DNA from 3 places in the Paenibacillus sp. DP01 genome. Region 3 is predicted to be linked to each of the others. Evidence: riboswitches for the same ligand, from Rfam matches in the RefSeq annotation. Region 3 holds a riboswitch; each other region holds the start of a gene.
The links. A riboswitch is a leader RNA that binds a small molecule or an ion and turns the genes downstream of it on or off. The one in region 3 is predicted to bind glycine.

Region 1 (2,266 bases), 1.8 Mb from region 3:
GACTTTTTACTCCACCAAAATTATTGTAGGCACCAAGCGTACCTGTCACGCGAATTTTGCTGCCGACCAGTTCAGGATGACCTGTTAACCCAAATTGCCCTCTGTACGCAGATGTCAGCTGCACATCCAATAGATTAGATGTGCTACGTTCATTGGCCTGGTCAGCAATCAGTACGTTAAAATCATTCGCAAACGGAGCAGAAAAATTAGCTGTTTTCGATCCGGTAGCATGTCCGACGATGTAGCCTTCCACCGTCACTGTACCTCCACTGCCTTGGCGCTGAAGTGCTTCGTCTACTGTCAATGCTCCCTCTGCCTTGACCTGACCGAATGGAACGAGGATCCCAATCAACAGCGATACGATCGCTGCTAGATGCAGCACCCCTTTCAAGCGTGAACCTGTGAACCGCAAGCCTTTTACCATACGTCAATATCCCTCCTATAATTCCATAAATGTACTTGTCCTCTATCAGATTAGCTGTCAATCTTCTAATTCCTTCCTGATTTCATCCATAAATATGTAAATTTTAATCTTTTTTATCGGAAACTCGCCTGTTTATGTAAAAATTGAAACCTGCGATTGACACCGAGCACGGCATACATTACGCTAATAAAGATATGTAGAACGGTATACGCGAATGAAGATGACGGGAGAGTCTGTCCAGGGGCTTACACGCTGGCGGCACCGAAGGAGCAAGACGTCAGCACCCGGCTGGCGGATAATCTCTCAGGTCCATGTATCGTCATCTGACGCAACTCTGGAGAGAGCGCAAGCCACCCAAGGGGTAAGGCGGTAAGGACACCGCACGAAACTCTCAGGTAACGAGGACAGAGATAAGGGAAACTTCCTTATCCTGTCCTTTTTTGCGCTCACATTGTACGTCAGCATTAGGAACCGTCATAGCTGCGCACAAACGCGGAAATACCATATACTATGGTACTAGAACATACAGGGGGCCACACCATGCGTTTCAAAGATGTATTTTCCATTATCGGTCCGGCCATGACCGGACCTTCCAGTTCACACACTGCAGGCGCGGTGCGGCTTGCACGCGTTGCCCGTCACTGGCTCGGGATGCAGCCGGACCGTGCCCGCATGACACTGTACGGCTCCTTCGCCGACACCTACAAAGGACACGGTACAGACCTAGCACTCATCGCAGGCCTGCTCAATTACGATACAGACGACCACCGAATTCCAGATGCCGAGCAATGGGCGGAGCAGGCTGGAATGGCCGTGGAGTTTGCCGTCAGCGGACTACCCGCGCCCCATCCAAATACCGTCCGTTTTGAACTGTGGAAGGGTGAGAATCAGCGCACACTGCTGGGCTCCTCCATCGGCGGCGGCAGCATCCATGTCCAGCAGCTCAACGAATTCCGAGTCAACCTGACCGGGGAGCTGGCTACGTTGGTGCTTCTTCACTCGGATAAGCCCGGCACATTAGGTGCGGTGACTTCAGCACTCGGCGCTGCCGACATTAACATTGCCTATATGCATGTGGATCGCAAAGGCCGAGATGGTGAAGCACTTACCGCCATCGAAACGGACAGTCCTCCTACGGCTGAACTGATCGCAAAACTACGATCCTTACCACATATGTACGAAATTAAAATGATTAATTTGAAAAAAGGAGCTGAATCTGATGCGATTTAGCCATCTGCATGAAATCAGCGCCATATGCGCGGAGGAATCCACCACGATTGGCCGCCTGATGATTCAAGAGCAGGTACAAGAGACGAATACAACGGAAGAAAAGATCTTCCGCCAAATGTCTGATTATTATGAAGTCATGAAGGAGGCCGTTCATCGTGGTCAGACACAAGACACCGTATCCCGCAGTGGATTAACGGGCGGTGACGGCAAGCGTCTGGCCGAGTATCTGCGGGCAGGGGAAACCTGCTCCGGCGACGCCTCCGCACTCGCCATGGCTTATGCGCTCTCCGTGTCGGAGGTTAATGCGTCCATGGGGCGTATTGTGGCTACGCCCACTGCTGGCTCTTGTGGAGTCATCCCCGGTGTGTTCATTAGTGCGCAGGAGCGATTCGGCTGGGATGATGAGCATATGGTGCACGGCTTGTTCGCAGCCGGAGCCATTGGCTACGTCATCGCCAACAATTCCTTCATTTCCGGCGCGGAGGGAGGCTGTCAGGCTGAGATTGGCTCAGCCATCGGGATGGCCGCTGGAGCTATGGTCGAGCTACGCGGCGGCACACCTGAGCAGGCCGTTCACGCCGTAGGCCTAGCGCTCAAGAACACGCTCGGTCT
Region 2 (2,266 bases), 170 kb from region 3:
CCCACTCATGTTCGTCTGTATACCAAAGTTCCCGTTTCACTTCACTCATCCTGCTTTCGCCTCACTTCCACATGAATAAAATGCTTTTAATCACCTGTATTAGACAGGTTAAGATTATGACAACATGAGCAATCATGTCAATAATACTAACAAAAATACTTCATGTTATCTCATATAGCATAGAATATTAAAAAATGATAACTTGTAACAAACGCTTACATATCCTTATTTATACATTAAATGTTTTTTGGATTGTTTTATATGACATTTTTATTGACATTTTGAATGAATTTGCGTATTAATGGGTTATAGCAAATGCTTTTGGAAATACCCCGACAACTGCAAACGCGGATGAACGCGGAGGGAGAGACTACCCAAAAAATTCGCATAGCTGTTGTCGTTTCTGAGACAGTTGTGCACGCGAACTCGGATCAACTTGTTACCTGCAAAACCGGGTAACCTACCGTTGATCCAAAAGGTAGCGCCGAAGGAGTAAACTTGCATTGCAGGTGAATCTCTCAGGCAAAAGGACCTCTGCCGGACGCATCTCTGGAGAGCATTCGCGATTAGAGCGGATCACCCAAGGGGAAACCTGGTTCACACCGGGGTAACTTTCTGGTATCAAGGACAGAGCTGAAAGAAGAGTATGGACTGCCGTCTATACGTTTCTTTCAGCCTGTCTTTTTTGTTTAGCCGATTACACTGGATAGGAGTGAAAAAATGTCTAATTTGCGAAGAACACCATTATTTTCGTCTTACGGGACGCAGCCCGGGGTTCGTTGTATTGACTTTGGCGGGTGGGAGCTTCCCGTTCAGTTTAGCGGCATCCAAAAAGAGCATGAGGCCGTCCGGCAACGCGCGGGTTTATTCGATGTCTCGCACATGGGCGAGTTTTTGGTTGAGGGCAAAGAAGCCGAGGCTTTTTTGCAATGGGTAACCACGAATGATGTCAGCCAGTTGGAACCGGGCCAGGCACAATATTCACTCCTGTGTTACCCCGATGGAGGCGTAGTGGATGACTTGCTTGTATACTGCAAAGGACCAGAGCGCTACATGCTCGTTGTGAATGCCTCCAACATCGACAAAGATTGGGATTGGCTCATGCGCCACGTACCTGCATCGGTTCATCTGGAGAATGTGTCTGATGCGATCGCATTGCTGGCATTACAAGGTCCGGAAGCAGCACATATTGCCGCAGCCGTGACAGATACAGATATTACGAATCTGGCATCTTTCCGATTCCATGAGAACGTGCAATTGTTCGGAGCAAAAGCACTCGTCTCCCGAACCGGATATACCGGCGAAGACGGTTTTGAATTTTATATACCTGCTGAGGAAGCGCCCGCCGTGTGGAATGGTTTGCTTCGTTGCGGTGAATCGTATGGGCTAATTCCCGCTGGGCTTGGTGCTCGCGATACACTACGGTTTGAGGCACGGCTGCCGCTGTACGGACAAGAGTTATCTGCCACCATTTCACCGCTTGAGGCTGGTTTAGGTTTCTTCGTCAAGCTGAATAAAGGAGATTTTATCGGCAGAGAAGCACTGCAACACCAGAAAGAACAAGGAATTCCTCGCAAGTTGATCGGGCTGGAAATGATTGACCGCGGTATCCCGCGCGCTCATTATCCAGTCTTCGCGGAAGGCCAACACATTGGTGAGGTCACAACGGGGACTCAATCGCCCACCTTGAAGCGTAATTTGGGGCTAGCCCTGGTGGACAGTCGTTTTAGCACCCTATCTACACCGTTAGAGGTCGAAATTCGAGGTAAACGCCTGCGTGCGGAAGTGGTCGCAGCCCCCTTTTATAAGCGGCCACGCTGATCCTAAATCCTCTTCATTTCAAAAAAATGATCATGTCAGATACGAAATTCTGGATTTTCCAACTACGATTATGTATTAGCTAATTTACTATCTAAATTTTGCTTTTCGAAAGGAGCCAGAACTTATGAAGCAGCATCGCTATCTCCCCATGACCGAACAAGATCAAGCCGAAATGCTGCGTGTGGTGGGCGTATCATCCATTGATGATTTATTCAGTGACATTCCAGAGGCAATTCGATACCAAGGGGAACTCCCTCTTTCCTCTCGGCTTGACGAAAGAGCCTTAACTCGCCACATGGCCGAGCTGGCCGGACACAACGCCAATACAGACACACATGCCAGCTTTCTTGGTGCAGGTATTTATGATCATCATATTCCGTCCGTCATTCAGCACATCACCTCACGTTCCGAATTTTACACAGCCTACACCCCCTATCAGCCGGAA
Region 3 (2,266 bases):
CGCGCCTCCGGCAACCAGTACGATGAACAGATAACGGTATGGTTTAATCCACTTGACCCCAAGCAAATATTCAACACAGCGTTCCCCGTAGTAGTTCCAGCCAAGTATCGTTGTGAACGCAAATAAAATAAGGCTAATCGTCACGAGCTCTGCTCCAGCCGGAAAGGCACTGGAAAACGCATGCTGAGTCATCAGACCTCCATCATCATTTCCACTCCATATTCCCGTAACCAGCAATGTAAATCCTGTCAAATTACAAATAATCATCGTATCGATAAAAACGCCCGTCATGGATATTAGCCCTTGTTCTGCGGGCCATTTCGTCTTAGCTGCTGCTGCTGCGATTGGCGCACTTCCCAAACCAGCTTCATTTGCAAAGATCCCTCTGGCAACTCCGCTTCGCATCGCCAGCATAATCGTGGCTCCGGCAAATCCACCCGTCGCAGATGTTGTCGAGAAAGCCCCTTGTAATACTAGTGCGATCGCATGAGGAAGCTCTCCTGCAAACTTAATGAGTACGATTAAACAAACCACGATATAGAGCCCCGACATGAATGGAACAATCTTTGTGGATACCTTGGCGATACTTTTGAGTCCTCCAATCGTAACAACAGCCGTCAACACGGAAATAATGATTGCTGTAACTACTGTTGGCACGCCAAAGCTACTTTCCGTAGAAGAAACGATAGCCTTTACTTGCGGAAAAGTACCGATTCCAAATAGTGCTACAAGAATACCAGAAAAGGCAAACAACATCGCCAGCGGCTTGAAACGGCGGCCAAGCCCATTTTCAATATAATACATCGGTCCACCCGAAAATTGTCCGTTCCGGTCTTTAACACGGTATTTAACGGATAATAGCCCTTCCGCATATTTGGTTGCCATCCCGAAAAAAGCTGCAACCAGCATCCAGAATAATGAACCGGGCCCACCCAGTTTGATCGCTGTTGCGACACCGACGATACTTCCCGTACCTACAGTAGCTGCAAGTGCCGTACTCAATGCTCCAAAGCTACTGACATCCCCGCTGCCTTCGTCCGGCGCTTTACCAATTAGCTTGAGCGCTAAGGGCAATCGAATAATCTGAAGCATCTTCAGACGGATCGTTAGCCACAACCCAGTGCCCATGACGAGAATTAGAAGCGGCGCTCCCCACATCCAACTGTCAATCGTTTCTAACACATGTACCAAATTCATTTCAACCCGCTCCTTCAGCATAGTAGAAAACAAAAAAGAGTCAAATCTGTTGATTCGACTCTTGGAGAGGTTAAAGGCACGAAAAAATACAACCATCTTGTGCAGGATTTCACCTCTAAAAGCTTATAAAAAGCCTAGGGCTATCCCTGTCACAGGTTATTCGCGTCTCTGTCCTTTTGCCTGAGAGTTTAAGCAGATGTGATCTGCGGTGCACCTTCGGCGCCCAATTAAGGGTCTCTCCAGAGTTCTGTCCGTTTACGGTCCCTGCTCGTTGCTGTAAATCAGCCTAAGCACCTGAGAGTTTTGCCCCTTCGGTTGGAACTTTCATTCCATCTCCCGCAAACATCAACCAGACATATGAAATTTTTATTCATTATACAGAAAAATTTCAGCTTATTACAAGTGAAAAATTTGTGAAGCCCTCTGAAAGAATCAATAGAGTGTCTATACAAAAAGCGGGTACAGCAGATTGCATCCTGAGGATTTTCTCTGCTGTACCCGCCAAAACGATATGGAATTATAATTCTTCACCGTTGGTTGCTATCACATTTTTATACCAGTTAAATGAGTCCTTTTTGGAGCGTTGAAGCGTTCCGTTACCGTCATCATCCAGATCAACGTAAATAAATCCGTAGCGCTTGGACATTTCGGACGTAGACATGCTCACAAGGTCGATAGGTCCCCAGCTGGTGTAACCAATCAGATCAACACCGTCAGCAATCGCTTCCTTCATTTGGGCAATATGCTGACGCAAGTAATCAATGCGATACGTGTCATGCACAGAGCCGTCTTCTTCTACCTTATCATACGCACCCAGGCCATTTTCCACGATGAACAGTGGCTTTTGATAGCGATCATAAAACGTATTCAGTGTAACACGCAGGCCGATCGGATCGATCTGCCATCCCCAGTCGGAAGACTGCAGATACGGATTTTTCACACCGCCTATCAGGTTCCCTGCTGCCTTTTCGCCTTCTGGCCCTGCCGATACGGTCAAGGTCATATAGTAACTAAATGAGATAAAATCGACCGTGTTATTTTTCAAAATTTCGGCATCGCCGGGTTCTGT

Region 1: another riboswitch for glycine. It lies ahead of sdaAB (L-serine ammonia-lyase, iron-sulfur-dependent subunit beta); the one in region 3 lies ahead of ACH59B_RS19310 (sodium:alanine symporter family protein).
Region 2: another riboswitch for glycine. It lies ahead of gcvT (glycine cleavage system aminomethyltransferase GcvT); the one in region 3 lies ahead of ACH59B_RS19310 (sodium:alanine symporter family protein).

The regions. Positions count from the first base shown of each region.
Region 1 is NZ_CP173059.1:465,023-467,288, reverse strand. Features, by position in the region: gene ACH59B_RS02075 (DUF6359 domain-containing protein) at 1-424, opposite strand, end outside; glycine riboswitch at 639-753, shown strand; gene sdaAB (L-serine ammonia-lyase, iron-sulfur-dependent subunit beta) at 965-1,654, shown strand; gene sdaAA (L-serine ammonia-lyase, iron-sulfur-dependent, subunit alpha) at 1,644-2,266, shown strand, end outside.
Region 2 is NZ_CP173059.1:4,236,699-4,238,964, forward strand. Features, by position in the region: gene gcvH (glycine cleavage system protein GcvH) at 1-49, opposite strand, end outside; glycine riboswitch at 352-544, shown strand; gene gcvT (glycine cleavage system aminomethyltransferase GcvT) at 721-1,821, shown strand; gene gcvPA (aminomethyl-transferring glycine dehydrogenase subunit GcvPA) at 1,946-2,266, shown strand, end outside.
Region 3 is NZ_CP173059.1:4,410,951-4,413,216, forward strand. Features, by position in the region: gene ACH59B_RS19310 (sodium:alanine symporter family protein) at 1-1,197, opposite strand, end outside; glycine riboswitch at 1,356-1,450, opposite strand; gene ACH59B_RS19315 (glycoside hydrolase family 1 protein) at 1,715-2,266, opposite strand, start outside.